3 regions of the Bradyrhizobium icense genome follow, and region 3 is predicted to be linked to each of the others. Evidence: riboswitches for the same ligand, from Rfam matches in the RefSeq annotation. Region 3 holds a riboswitch; each other region holds the start of a gene.
The links. Region 3 has a riboswitch for cobalamin ahead of LMTR13_RS27080 (energy-coupling factor ABC transporter permease). Riboswitches for the same ligand answer to the same signal wherever they lie in the genome.
Positions count from the first base shown of each region.

Region 1: another riboswitch for cobalamin. It lies ahead of LMTR13_RS04150 (ribonucleoside-diphosphate reductase subunit alpha); the one in region 3 lies ahead of LMTR13_RS27080 (energy-coupling factor ABC transporter permease).
Region 2: another riboswitch for cobalamin. It lies ahead of LMTR13_RS36710 (TonB-dependent receptor); the one in region 3 lies ahead of LMTR13_RS27080 (energy-coupling factor ABC transporter permease).

Region 1 is NZ_CP016428.1:870,953-875,873, reverse strand. It holds gene LMTR13_RS04150 (ribonucleoside-diphosphate reductase subunit alpha) at 1-2,341, opposite strand, end outside; cobalamin riboswitch at 2,459-2,678, opposite strand; cobalamin riboswitch at 2,811-3,024, shown strand; gene metE (5-methyltetrahydropteroyltriglutamate--homocysteine S-methyltransferase) at 3,132-4,921, shown strand, end outside.
Region 2 is NZ_CP016428.1:7,909,942-7,914,862, forward strand. It holds gene LMTR13_RS36700 (ABC transporter ATP-binding protein) at 1-639, opposite strand, end outside; gene LMTR13_RS36705 (FecCD family ABC transporter permease) at 636-1,679, opposite strand; cobalamin riboswitch at 1,825-2,024, shown strand; gene LMTR13_RS36710 (TonB-dependent receptor) at 2,138-4,432, shown strand; gene LMTR13_RS36715 (hypothetical protein) at 4,727-4,921, shown strand, end outside.
Region 3 is NZ_CP016428.1:5,793,862-5,798,782, forward strand. It holds gene LMTR13_RS27065 (histidine phosphatase family protein) at 867-1,442, shown strand; gene cobT (nicotinate-nucleotide--dimethylbenzimidazole phosphoribosyltransferase) at 1,437-2,492, opposite strand; gene cobF (precorrin-6A synthase (deacetylating)) at 2,546-3,292, opposite strand; gene LMTR13_RS27080 (energy-coupling factor ABC transporter permease) at 3,342-4,019, opposite strand; cobalamin riboswitch at 4,058-4,276, opposite strand; gene cobA (uroporphyrinogen-III C-methyltransferase) at 4,328-4,921, opposite strand, start outside.

The DNA of each region.
Region 1 (4,921 bases), 3.4 Mb from region 3:
CGCCGCAGATGTTGGAAATCGTCGCGGTCGGCGCGATCGCCATCACGTTCGAATTGCGCATGCCGATCGATCTAACGCGGTCGCGCAAGGTATCCCAGTCGAGCGTCATGCCGCGGTCCATCGCGAGACCGCCGCGCGCTTCCGCCAGCAGTTCGATCGAATCGATCGGCAAGATGCCGCGGCTCCACAGCGAGCCGTCAAACGACGGATAACGCCCGCGCTCGGCAGCCAGATCGACGGAAGCCGAGATGGCGTAGTAGGAAATCATCTCCATGCTGGTATCGGCGAACGTCACCGCCGCATCGGAAGCCATCGCGATCCGCATCGCCTGCAGCGCATCCTGGAATCCCATCAGCCCGAGACCGACCGGGCGGTGCCGCAGGTTCGAACGGCGCGCTTCGGGAATGGTGTAGAAATTGATGTCGATGACGTTGTCGAGCATGCGCATTGCCGTCGTCACACTGCGTTGCAGCCGCGTCTCGTCCAGCCGGCCTTGGCGCACATGGTGGAGCAGGTTGATCGAGCCGAGATTGCAGACGGCGGTTTCCTCGTCGGAGGTATTGAGCGTGATTTCCGTGCAGAGATTCGAGGAATGAATCACGCCGGCATGGCGCTGCGGCGAGCGCAGATTGCAGGGATCCTTGAACGTGATCCAGGGATGCCCGGTCTCGAACAGCATGGTCAGCATCCTGCGCCAGAGATCCGTGGCGCGGATCTGCTTGAACACGCGGATCTCACCCCGCGCCGCCTTTGCTTTGTAAGCCGCGTAACGCTCGGCGAACGCCTTGCCGTAAAGGTCATGCAGGTCGGGCGTCTCGTCCGGCGAGAACAGCGTCCATTCGCCATCGGCCTCGACGCGCTGCATGAACAGGTCCGGCACCCAGTTTGCGGTGTTCATGTCATGGGTGCGGCGGCGGTCGTCGCCGGTGTTCTTGCGCAGGTCCAAAAATTCCTCGATGTCGATGTGCCAGGTTTCGAGATAGGCGCAGACCGCGCCCTTGCGCTTGCCGCCCTGGTTGACGGCGATGGCGGTGTCGTTGGCGACTTTCAGAAACGGAACCACGCCCTGGCTTTCGCCATTGGTGCCCTTGATGTGGGCGCCGAGCCCGCGCACGCGGGTCCAGTCGTTGCCGAGGCCGCCGGAATATTTTGCCAGCAGCGCATTGTCCTTGACCGACTTGAAGATGCCGTCGAGATCGTCGGCGATGGTGGTGAGGAAGCAGGACGATAATTGCGGCCGCAGCGTGCCGGAATTGAACAGCGTCGGGGTCGAGGCCATGAAGTCGAACGACGACAGCAAATCGTAGAACTCGATCGCGCGTGTCTCACGGTCGATCTCGCGGACGGCGAGCCCCATCGCGACGCGCATGAAGAACGCCTGCGGCAGTTCGATGCGGTTGCCGTGCGCATGCAGGAAATAGCGATCGTACAGCGTCTGCAGCCCCAGGAACTGGAACGCCAGGTCGCGTTCCGGCTTCAGCGCCGCGGCAAGCTTGTTCAGGTCGAAGCGCGCCAGATCGGGATCGAGCAGTTCCGCCTTGACGCCGGCCTTGATGTAGGCCGGGAAATATTCGCCGTAGCGTGCGGCCATCTCGGCCTGCGACGCGCTGGTCGGCGTATCGTGCACGAAGGACAACACCTCGGTGCGCAGCTTGTCGAGCAAAAGCCGCGCGCTGACATAGGCGTAGTTCGGCTCCTGCTCCACCAGCGTCCGCGCGGCCATCACCGACGCCAGCGCCAGTTCGTCCTCGCTGATGCCGTCATAGAGATTGCGCTGCGTCTCGGCGAGCACCGCCATGGCGCCGACGCCCTCAAGGCCAGTGCAGGCTTCTTCGATGATCAGCGTCAGCCGCGCAATATCGAGCGGGACCTGCACGCCGCTGGCCAGCGTGACACGCAGCGAAGGCTCGCCCGACGGCTGGGTGGCCTTGGCCGCCCCCTGTCCTGCCCGCTGGCGCGTGCGTTCCTCGCGATAGAGCACATAGGCGCGCGCGACCTTGTGATGCTCGCTGCGCATCAACGCCAGTTCGACCTGGTCCTGCACGTCCTCGATATGAAAGGTGCGGCCCTCGCTCATCCGGCGCGACAGCGCGCCGACGACTTCGGCGGTCAGTAGCTCGACGATTTCATGCACGCGGCGGGAGGCGGCGGCGCCATGCCCCTCGACCGCGAGGAACGCCTTGGTCATCGCGACCGAAATCTTGCTCGCGTCGAATTTCGAAATCGTGCCGTTGCGGCGGATCACCTGCATTGGCGGCTGCGCTCCCGATGCGGCGAGCGATTCGGGGCGCAGTTGGATGAATGGAGCGGCGCTGGCTTCGCGATCGAGAGAGAGTGACATCAAGAGACCCCGTGATGGTGTTGGGGCCGGATGTCATGAGGACGCTACAGCTTTTAGCCCACGCGAAAACGCGGGGCATGAATCTGCAAGCGCCGCCGGGACACCCCGCCCGTGGACGTTTTCTTCGGTGTCGCGGCAGGTCTCCTGGCTTGCAGGTCGCCGTTGTCCCCGTGTCTTCCCAATGCGATGCCGCATCAGTGACGTAAGATTCGGGAGCAACTCACTGCTTACAGTTGCGGGGGCAGCGCCGGATTTTCGCGGCTTTCGCGCGATACACCGGCTTCCCTCTTAGCCACCATGTGTTGGGCCATGGCGGACCGTGACGGCTATATCTCGTGTTATTCGCATCCGGCTGTCAATGGGGCGAGCGGGCGATGTGCAAGAATTTCAACGACGGAACCCCGGGGCTGTGAACAACGATGACAACGCGCCGGTGATGTCGCCGAGTTGACGCGCCTGCCGCGTTGCCGATAAGTGGACCTGTCGTGGTTCTTCGGGAGACGTTCTTCCGAAGCTAAGAGGGAAGCCGGTGCGGCCGAAAAGCCAAAGCCGGAGCTGCCCCCGCAACTGTAAGCGGCGAGCCGCTGTCCAACAAAGTCACTGAGACCTCACGAGGTTTCGGGAAGGCCGGACAGCAGCATTGACCCGCGAGCCAGGAGACCTGCCTCGACAACATACACGTCCTCGGGCGGGGTGTCCCGGTGGTGCGGTTGCGATTCCGCGCGCGTTGCCGTAGCGGAATCCAGACGTGTCACTTCGGCCTTTGCCCCCAACTTTTGGGGTTAAGCCAATGTCTACTTCCACCATCTCCACTTCTTCACTTCCGGTTGCCTCCCTCGGCACGCCGCGCATCGGTCCGCGCCGCGAGCTGAAATTCGCGCTGGAGAGTTTCTGGTCGGGCGCGTCAGACGAGAAGGCGCTGATCGAGACCGGCGTCGGGCTTCGCGCCGCCAACTGGGCGCGCCAGAAAAAGTTCGGCGTCAACGTGATCCCGTCGAACGATTTCTCGTTCTACGACCAGATGCTCGACACGTCCGTGATGGTTGGTGCGATTCCGGAAATCTATCGCTGGAACGGCGGCCCGGTCCCGCTCGCGACATATTTTGCAATGGCCCGCGGCGCGCAAGGCAAGGCACATGAGGCGAGCTGCAGCCACGCCCATCACGGGCAGGACGCCGCGCACGGCGTGCCGGCGCTGGAAATGACAAAATGGTTCGACACCAATTACCACTTCATGGTGCCCGAACTGGCGAAGGATCAGCAGTTCACCCTCGCCTCGCGCAAGCCGATCGAGGAATACGAGGAAGCGAAAGCGCTGGGCTATCAGACCCGCCCCGTGCTGGTCGGCCCCGTCACGTTTCTCAAACTCGCCAAGAGCAAGGATGCCGGTTTCAATCCGCTGTCCCTGCTTGATCGCTTGCTGCCGGTCTACATCGAGGTGCTGCGCGAACTTGCCTACCGCGGCGCGGAATGGGTTCAGATCGACGAGCCGTGTCTCGTGCTCGACCTCGATATCGTCGCCCAGCAGGCGCTGCATTATGCCTATGCGGAGATCGCGAGCGCAGTGCCGCAGCTCAAGGTCATGCTGGCGACCTATTTTGGCGGGCTGGGCGCCAACCGCGATACCGCGCTGTCCCTTCCCGTTGCCGGCCTGCATCTCGACCTCGTGCGCGCGCCAGAACAGATCGACGAGCTTACCGGCTTTCCTGATGACCGCGTGCTGTCGCTCGGCCTCATCGATGGTCGTAACATCTGGCGCGCGGATTTGAGCCGGCTTCTCGACCGGCTCGAGCCCGTGATTGCCGAGCTTGGCAAGCATCGCGTGCAGATCGCCCCCTCCTGTTCGCTACTGCATGTCCCGATCGATCTGGCTCTGGAGACCGGGCTCGATCCCGAAATCAAGAGCTGGCTGGCGTTTTCGGTGCAGAAGCTCGAGGAGCTGACCGCCCTCGGAACGGCGCTTTCCGATGGCCGAGCAGCGGCCGAGGCCAGCCTGAAGGCATCGGATCAGGCGGCGACCTCCCGCAAGACTTCGCCGCGCATTCACGACGCGAAGGTGGCGGCACGCGTTGCCGGCATCGATGAGCCGATGCGCTTCCGCGCCAGCATCTTCGCTGAACGCGCCACCGTTCAGCGCGAGCGCTTCAACCTGCCGGCGTTCCCGACCACGACCATCGGCTCGTTCCCGCAAACCACTGATGTCAGGAACGCCCGATCCGCTCACGCCAGGGGCGCCCTGACGGACGAAGCCTATAAGCTCTATCTGCAGAATCAGACGGCCCGCACGGTGCGCTGGCAGGAAAATATCGGACTGGACGTGCTCGTGCATGGCGAGTTCGAGCGCAATGACATGGTGCAGTATTTCGGCGAACAGCTCGCAGGCTTCGCTTTCACCGCGCACGGCTGGGTGCAGTCCTACGGATCGCGCTACGTTCGCCCTCCGGTCTTGTTCGGCGACGTGTCGCGGCCGAAGCCGATGACGGTCGAGTGGTGGCAGTACGCCCAGTCGCTGACGAAAAAGCCGATGAAGGCGATGCTCACGGGCCCCGTCACCATCCTGAACTGGTCGTTCGTCCGCGA
Region 2 (4,921 bases), 2.1 Mb from region 3:
CAGCACATGGTCGGCAAACCGCGCAGCGAGGCCTAAATCGTGCGTCACCACGATGACCAGCACGCCCTTGTCGGCGGTGGCGCGCAAATTCTGCATGACGTCGATCTGGTGCCGCGGGTCGAGCGAGGCGGTCGGCTCATCGGCCAGAATGATCGGCGCCTCCACCGCCAGCGCACGCGCCAGCGCGACGCGGCTGCGCTCGCCGCCGGACAGTTCGGTCACGCGACGGTCGCTGAACTCCATCACGTCGACCGCCTGCATCGCCCGCAGCACGGCCTCGGCGTCCTTCGGCGACAGCCGCGCCGGATCGGTCGCGCCATGCGGGTAGCGGCCGAGCGCCACGATATCGCGCGCCGGCAGCGGCCAATGCACGAGATGCCCCTGCGGCAGATAACCGAAGCGCTTGGCGCGCTCGCGCAACGGCAGCGAAGCCAGCGCGTCGCCACCGACCGCGATCTCGCCCTCGGACGGGATCAATCCCGCCAGCGCCCGCAACAACGTCGTCTTGCCGGCGCCGTTCGGGCCGACCAGCGCCACCAGATGTCCCGCCGACAGCGCCAGCGAAACGTCCTTCAGCACGACGCGGCCGGCGAGTCGCACGCCGAGTCTCCTTGCGGTCAGAAGCAGTGCCTCGCTCATGCAACGCCTCCGCCGAGCGCACGGCGCTCGCGCATGATGAGATAGAGGAAGAATGGCACGCCGATGATCGAGGTCAGCACACCGACCTTGATGTCCGAGGTCGAGGGAATGATGCGCACCGCGATATCGGCCGCCAGCAATAGCGCCGAGCCCGCGAGCGCGCTCGGCACCAATAGCCGCCCGGGATCGTGGCCGATCAGGGGCCGCATCAGATGCGGCGCGACCAGGCCGATGAATCCGATGGTGCCGGTGACCGCGACCGCACCGCCGACGCCGAGCGCGACGCCCGAAATCACGAACAGCCGCAAACGTCCGACATCGACGCCCAGGCTCTGCGCGGTTTCCTCGCCGAGGCTGAGCGCGCGAAAGGCATGGCGCTGGCTGAACAGCATGATCGCGCCGGCAACGATGAATGGAAACGCCAGCATGACGTGCTGAAAGCTGCGGTCCTCCAGCGAGCCCAATAGCCAGAACGCGATCTCCAGCACCACGAACGGATTGCTGGAGAGGTTCATCACCAGCGCGGTGGCGGCGCCCGCAAAGCTCGAGATCGCGAGACCCGACAGGATGAGAATCAGCAACCCCGCATTGCGCCCGGCGATCGAGAGCAGCACGAACACCGAACCGAACGCCGCAACGATCGCTGCGACCGGCAGCGCATAGGAACGCACATCGGCCAGCCCGAGCGCGATCACCAGCACCGCGCCGAATGCGGCCGATTGCGGCGCGCCGAACAGCGAGGGCGAGGCCAGCGGATTACGCAGCAAACCCTGCAGCGCCGCGCCCGACAGCCCGAGGATGGCACCGATCGCCAGCGCCAGAAGCGTGCGCGGCAGGCGGATTTCCCGCACGATCACCTGCGCCACCTCGCCGCCGCCGCCGAACAGCGCTTCCGCCACGGCAAGCGGCGACAGCCGCACCGGCCCTATGCCGAGCGAGATCAGCATCAGGAGCACAACGAGGGCGGCAAGCGCCGCGGTCGCGCCGATCCGGCGGCGCGCGGCGCCCTCATTGGTCAGGGCTACGGCTTCAACACTCATCGATCGTCCTAAAGCAGGTTTACCCGCCCCGGTACAGGCGGCGGGCAAGGGACCTCAGGCAGTGCTCATGCGGCAAAAATAGCGCACTCGTCCAGTGAGGATCGCCGGACGCCCCGGGGCGCATTGACTCGGACTTTGTCAAACTTCTACCATAGTTCCCGACGGTTCCCGTTCTGGGGATCAAAAGGGAATGCGGTGCGGGGAAATCCCCCAATTCCGCGGCTGCCCCCGCAACTGTAAGCGGCGAATCCTTCGTCATAAGCCACTGGGCATCTCGGTCCTGGGAAGGCGACGATGGGGTAACGACCCGCGAGCCAGGAGACCTGCCGTCAGCCGTGGTCACACGCGAAGATGTCGGTCGGGGAGTACAGACATTAGCTTCACCTAAGCTGCTCTAAGCACATGGTGAGACTTGGTTCGCTGTGACGTGCCACTGACGTCATACCGAGGTCTGAACCATGTCTTCCACCAATACAGCCACGCGGCGCCGCCGCTTTTGGCTCGCCTCCAGTTTTCTCGTTCCCATCGTGTCGCTCGGCATTTCCGGCGCGCACGCGCAGGCGCCGTCGTCCGAACAGTTGCCGCCGATCGAGATCATTTCGCCTACCGACCCGAACCGAACTCGCGCAAAACCGACCTACGATGAAGGATCAACCTCGCGCCGCGTCGTGCCGGCAGCCGCGCCGTCGACCGGCAGGCGGCCCGCATCCGGGACGCGCTCGAACGTCGCAGCGCAAAGTGCTTCTCAGGGTGCGGGCGGAAACGGCCGGCAGTTCTCCGGCATCGTCGGCACCTCGGCGACCGTGATCACTGCAGAGGAGATCGCGAATTCGCCGGCCCAGACGCTGTCCGAGATCATCGCGCAGACGCCCGGCGTACAACTGCAATCGCTCTATGGCGGCGTGAACGGCGCGAAAACGACGGTCGATCTGCGCGGGTTCGGCGCGTTCGCCACCGCCAACAGCCTCGTCCTGATCAATGGCCGCAGGCTCAACGATATCGACATGGCCGGCGTCGATCTCTCGACCATTCCGCTCACTTCGATCGAGCGCATCGAAATCACCCGCGGCAACAGCGGCGCGGTGCTCTACGGCGACAACGCGGTCGGCGGCGTCGTCAACATCGTCCTGAAGAACGGCGTCGGCGGCCCGCCGGTCACGATCCGCAGCGAAGCCGGCGTCGGCTCGTTCAATCAACGGCTTGCGAATATCTCGGCCGCGACCAACTACGGACCTTGGTCGACGTCCTTCTACGGCAACGCCATCAAGTCTGACGGTTACCGGGTCAACAACGCCCTCGATCAACGCAACGGGGTCGGCAATCTCAATTATACCACACCGGACCTCAAGGCCTTCCTTACGGTGACCGGTGACGACCAGAAGCTCGGTTTCCCGGGCGGACGTACCGTCGATCCCTCAATCGGACTCAATCAACTCGTCACCGATCGCAGGGGCACCAATACGCCGTTCGACTACGGCAACCAGCAGGGCGCCAGCGCAACCACCGGCTTTACCAAGACAATCATGAACGGCGTCGATCTGATCGTCGACGGCGGCGTTCGGAAGAAGGATACGCAAAGCGGTTTCTTCGGCGCGGTGCCGTTTGCCTCGCCACTTCCGAGCTTCTCCTCGACCTATAACGACGCATCATTGCAGACCTGGTCGATCACGCCGCGACTGAGCGTCAAGAATTCGATCTTCGGAATTCCCTCCCAGATCCTGACCGGCATCGACTATTACAATGCGACGTTCAACCAGGAGCGCGGGGCGTTCAAAGGCCTCGCTCCGACCCACATCTACGATCTGTCGCAACAGACGCTGGCCGGCTACTGGCAGCACACGGTAGGCCTGTTGCCGACGACCGATTTCTCCTATGGCGCCAGGGTTCAAAACACCAGCCTGAGCGCCCGAGATCGGTACGATCCCAGTGCGCCCGGTTGCGCCATGTTCTTTAATTGCAGCGCTCAAGCCTTCCCATTGGACAGCAACGAAACACAATACGCGCTGCATGCCGGTCTCGAGCATCGCTTCAATAGCGTGTTCTCGGTATTCGGCCGCGCCGCACGCGCGTTCCGCACCCCGACCGTGGATGAACGCGTTTCGTCGGGACCGGCCTTCGACCCCTTCTTCATCCCGCTGCCCGGCGACTTCAAGCTGAAGACCCAGACCTCGCATGACATCGAGGGCGGATTCCGCATCAAGAGCGGCGGATTCCAGATGCAATCGAGCATCTACACCATGGATCTCGAGAACGAGATCCATTTCAATCCTGTGCTGTTCTTCAACGTCAATCTCGATCCAACCCGCCGCTACGGCTCCGAGACGAGCGCCGCGCTACGTGTCAGTGACAGCGTGACGCTCCGCGGCGGCATGGCGTATACGCGCGCCGTCTTCCGCGAAGGGCAGTTCACCGGCAATGACGTGCCGCTGGTGTCGCGCTACACCGCGAGCGGCGGCGTGACCTGGAACATCTGGCAAAACTATCTCGTGTTCGACGCCACGGTGCGCGCCTGGAGCGAACGCGTCATGGACAACGACCAGGCCAACACCCAGCGCCGCATCCCGGCCGACGCCACTGTCGATCTCAAATTGAGTGGCGCTTACGAGCATTTCTTCTGGTCGCTTAGCGTGATCAACGTGCTCGACGCACAGTATTACGACTACGCCATCGCCAGTTCGTTCACGCCGGGCCGCTTCTCGGCCTATCCGCTCCCCGGCCGCACCTTCATGGTGAAGGCCGGCGCGACGTTCTGACCGACATTAGAGCGTTTTCAAGCGAAGTGGACACCGGTTCGCGTCAAGAAAACGCGTCAAAATAAGAATCTAGAGCCTGGTTCTGATTCAATCAGAACCGAAAATGCTCTAGCCGGTTCGGCTTCCTGCCGGACCGGCTCCACGCTCCGTGTTCCCGTCAATCTTTCATCTCAAGGCAGATTCTGTCAGAAACCACGCCATTTTCGACCGAAAATAACATCCTCTGCGCGCCGATCCGTGGTAAATGGGCCACAGACCGCTCGACGATATCAGTCGTGATTTCAGAGGTATGACATGAATGATGAGCCGAAGAGCGCCGCCGAGCTGAAGGAAATGAGGCTCAACCGCAAGCGCGCCCAGGAAGTCGACGGCATCAAGGCGATGGCCGAGATCGCGGCTGCCGATATCGCGATCCGCCAGCGGACCGAGAAGCTGCGCGCGCTGCGTCTGGCGAAGGAAGCGGCCGACCGCGCAAATCCGCCGGAATCG
Region 3 (4,921 bases):
GTAAGTTTCATTTACCTCCTGCGCCAATGACTGGGAGAGCGGCATGATCGCGCGGATCCTTTACCGTGTCCCAGCAATCGACGTGCCACCAAGCACGTTGTGCGAGCCTTGCTTGAAGAGTGAAAACCATGTGCTTCGCGCCGCGGCGACAGAATACTTGCGCCTCAGCGTCGGTTTCCGGACATATGCGTCTTCAACCGGACACGCCGAACACGACAACACGGAGCATCGAATGGCGATGGTCGTCTCTCGACGAGCTCAGTTGCCCCATTTCGTGGCCGAGCGGGAAGTCAGCCTGGGAGAAGCGACGCTGCTACACATCGCACCAGCTTATGGTTATTCTCGCTGTTGGCCCGATCATACCAGCCAGTGGTATCGTAATAGGTCGCCGGCGGTCGAGCCGTTAAGCCTGCAAAGCATCCCATCCGCGGGCGGCCGATGTCGATTCCAGAACAGAGGCCGATGGCAAGCGAGCATCCGAAGCTTAGAACTACTCTCAGGATGCGATCATGAGCTGTCCTCCTCCGCGGACAGCGTAGCTTCCGCGTTCTCCTGAACATGGCGTCGGGATCGGGCACCAGCGGCGTCGGCATGGTCGAGTAGACGATCGCCACGCTCGCAACGAGTTGCACTTCAGCGCCGGCGTCCCTCGCCGTCGCGTTAACGAGAGAAGGCACGAGCGCGGTCATGAGAAACTGGCCTGACGCGAGGCAACAACGCACCTTCCATGCACGGCGGCGGCGCCGGGAGGTGTTGAGATACGCATTTTGCTCCGGCTGTGATATCAGTCCTTGGTCGCGGTAGAGCCTCCGCGGGCGAATGTTCAAGATGTTTCTCGCATTGATAAGCATCTCGGAGATATGGGGATGGAAGGGGAAGCCATTCTTTGGTTGGTCCGGCATGCGGTCGTCGATTCTATCGAAGGAACGATCTCCCCTTCGGGCGCTCCGGCCGATCTCAGCGATCGGGCGCATTTGGAGGCCGTGCGAAGGCGCTTGCCGCAGGACGCCGCAAGCTATGCGAGTCCGTCTCAACGAACTCTCGATACTGCGCGCGCATTCCAGCTTGATCCAATCCTGGTGCCTGAGTTTCGGGAGCAGGAATTCGGGGATTGGACCGGCCGACGTCACGACGATCTCGCCGCTCTCGGAGAAGAAGGGTACGCCGAGTTCTGGAAGGATCCCGCTCGTTCAAGCCCACCCGGCGGCGAGAGCTTCGAAGATCAAATTGCGAGGGTTCGGGATGGACTTCGTAAAATAGCTGCTGGTCCAGCAACGCTCGTCGTGCATTCCGGCACTATTCGCGCCGCGCTCTGCATAGCCCTCGACATCGCACCGCAAGCAGCGTTGCGCTTCGTAATCGATCCTCTGTCGATCACCCGAATTGATCGGCTACGGAATGATTGGCGGATTGTGTCGGTCAATCAGAATGTCGCGTTATGAGCGATTCGGAACGCTGGCTTGCGTGAAGGTCGCCATGCCGTTGTGCAGAGCGCATGCAAGCCGCAGGATCGGCAATGCAAGCGCGGCGCCCGACCCCTCCCCTAACCTGAGGTCCAGATTGAACAACGGCTGCACATTCAGCGCCTCAAGAACCAGGCGGTGCCCCTGCTCGGCCGATTGATGTGAGGATAAGAGAAAGGGCCGACACGACGGATTAAGATGCACCGCCGTCAATGCCGCGACGGACACGATGAAACCGTCGATCAGGGTCGGGAGGCGACGCTGTGCGGCGGCGATGATCGCGCCCGTAATCGCGGCAGTTTCGAGACCGCCTACCGCGCACAGGATCCGCTCGGCAGAAGTTCCTGGTCTTGTAAGGTCATGACGAGCTAACGCTGCATCAATCAGGCGCGCCTTGCGCGCTCGGCCGTCTGCATCGATCCCGGTGCCATTGCCGGCCACCTGCTCGGCGCCCACGCCAAGTAGGGCGGCGGCGACTGCCGCAGAAGTCGTGGTGTTGCCAATCCCCATGTCACCAAGGATTAGAAGATCTGGCTCTGCTGAGGCCGCGCGCGCGACGGCGCGCTTGCCGCAGTCGAAGGCGAAGGCGACCTCCCCCAACTCGAGCGCCGCTTCCCTGCTGAAATCCCGGCTGCCCCGGCGCGGCTTGTCTGTCGCGACTCCCGGGATGGGCTGCTCGGCGAGCGTCCCGGCGTCGACGATCTCCAGACTTAAGCTCAGTTCGCGCGCGAGAACCGAAATTGCTGCACCGCCTGACGCGAAATTCGACATCATCGCGCTCGTAACTTCCTGAGGATAGGCCGATACTCCCTGGGCGGCGATGCCGTGATCCCCTGCAAAGACGATGATCGGCACGCGCTCGGCTCGAGGCCGGTCGGTTTGTTGCAGACCGGCCAGCTCGATCGCGAGGTGCTCGAGGCGACCCAGCGCACCGGTCGGCTTGGTGAGCTCGGCCTGACGGGCCAGGGCAACATCGCGATGGACGGTCGAAACGCCCGGGCACTCCTGGTAGACCCACTCGGGTAGCATGTCGTCCTGCCTTGGTGATTGTTCAAGGTGCAGCGGCCTTCGCACAAGTGCTACTACACGCGCTTGAGGATGTAGCTATCCATGATCCAGCCGTTCCTGGCGCGTGCTTCCTGTCGTGCGGCGACGATGCCTGGCCCCACTTCTGCAAGCGCACCTGACATGGTGATCTGCTCGGGCATCCCGAGATAGGCGCCCCACCAGATATGTAGTCCGTTCGGGTCGAGCGACTGGAACGCGGCACCGCCATCGAGCATGACGACCACGGTGTCGGTGCCGGAGGGCCAACCGACCTCGCGCAGCCGCCGTCCGGTGGTGACGAGAAAGAGCTCCCCGATGTCGTTCAGCGGCAGTGAATGCACGGCGCAAAGTGCCTGGATCGACGTGACGCCTGGCACGACCTCGATCGTTGGCAACGGATCAAGCCTTCGTGCGATCCGCAGGCTCGAGTCGTATAGCGAAGGATCGCCCCAGATCAGCAGGGCAACGCGCCCGTCATGACCGATATGCGCCGCAATTGCCCGGGACCAGGTCAGGGCGACGGCGTCGTGCCATTCCTCCACTCCCTTGCGGTAGTGCTCCTGCGCGGTGTCGCGAACGGGCAGGTCGAACTCAGCAACGCGCGTGTGGCTGTTCGTCAAGGCTTGCGCACAAATGAGCCGGCGCAGGTCGGCGAGATCGGACTTCGCGGCACCTTTGCGCGGAATCAGCACCAGGTCAGCCGCATTGATCGCGCGGATCGCAGCAAGCGTGAGCTGCTCGGGATCGCCGCAGCCAATGCCTATCAGGGAGAGTGTCAGCATCACGTTATGAGTGGGGGCGGCCGCGCTTGCGACCGCCCTTACGCCATCTTCAGGCTGCGTTGTGAAGGCGATAGGTAACAAGACCATCGGCCGTCACACCTCGCAGTGATTTCGCCAGTGCCAGCACGGCCAGATCGGCCAGCGACTCAAATACTACGACGAGCGCGTAGGAAGCGGCGAAAGACGCGATGGAGGCGAGGTTCTCGGCCGCAAAGCCCGCACCATACAGCGCCCAGAAGGCGACCCACGCCACGATGCCGGATTGATAGGCGGTCGAAAGCGCAAGCGCCTGGCGATACTGCAGGTCAACATAGGCGGTGTTGCGAGGAATGATCCACCCGGCCAGCGCCTGGATCGCAAACAAAGGCACCAGCAGCGTGGTCACGTTCATACCATATTGCGGCAGGTCGGTCGGTACGAAGAACAGCCCCTGCAGCAGAAGACCAAGCGCCAGCCCGAACGCGGCTGGCGCTGCACCGAACAGGAGAAACAGCGTCGAGCCGAGAATGAAATGCACCTCCGAGACCCCGATCCGGAAATGCGGCAGGAGTTCGAAGAACGAGAAGACCAGAGCCGTTGTTGCGACGGTGCGCACCGCGAATGAAACAATCCCCTGCTCGCGCACGGTTTCGACCGTGAGCTTGAGAGCGCAGCCGGCGGCAACGGCACCGGTCGCGTAACTCAGCACGAGCTTGGCGCCCGTAACGATACCTGGTTCAATATGCATGACTTACGTCCCTTCTGCCGTCACACCCGACGGCGCTGGTGATAAAAAACTACAGGGCCGGTCTCCTGGCTCGCGGTTCGAAACGGATCCCGGCCTTCCCAAGCTTGACGGCCCAGTGGCGGTTCGGAGCCCATCACCGCTTACAGGCGCGGGGGCGGCCGCGGCTTTGGGCGCCGCATTCAGGTCCGCCCTTCCCCGTTCCCGATTATGCTCCGGCGCTTTGCGCCGCTTCGAGCACCATGCCTGCTCTGTGTGCTCCTTCCGACGAGGAGACGTCAAGGGGCACGCAAGATCGGGCGACGGCATCATCACAGAGTCTCTCCCGCCAACGCGCCGAAAAGAATGACCGCCGCCGTCGTTGCGGCGCTGGCTTGCGCGAGCTGCTCTGCAAGCTTTGCAATCGTGGTGCGGACAATCCGCTCCTCAGCGCGGCCCAGAGACTCCGCAAATAGCGCCGGCGTGTCGGGAGCCATGCCGTGCTCGATCAGCTTTGCCGCGAGCGCCGGGAATGTGCGCTTGCCCATATAGACCACGGTCGTCGATTCCGGATCGGCCAGTGCCGCCCAATTAAGATCCGCGGGCAAACGCCCGGTGACATCTGCGCCGGTCACGAACTGGACGCGGCGCGAGGTGTGCCGGCGGGTGAGTGGAATGCCGGCGCGCGCTGCCGCAACGCAGGCCGAGGTGACGCCTGGTATGATCTCGTAGTCGATGCCCGCAGTTTGCAGCGCCTCGATCTCTTCTTCAAGCCGGCCGAAGATGCCGGCGTCTCCCGATTTCAAACGAACAACGCGGGCGCCTGCGGCAGCGTAGTCGATGAGCAGCCGGTTGACGTGCTCCTGTTTGGCTGAGGGCCGGCCCACACGCTTGCCAACCGCTACCAGATTGGCCCCGGCTCGGGC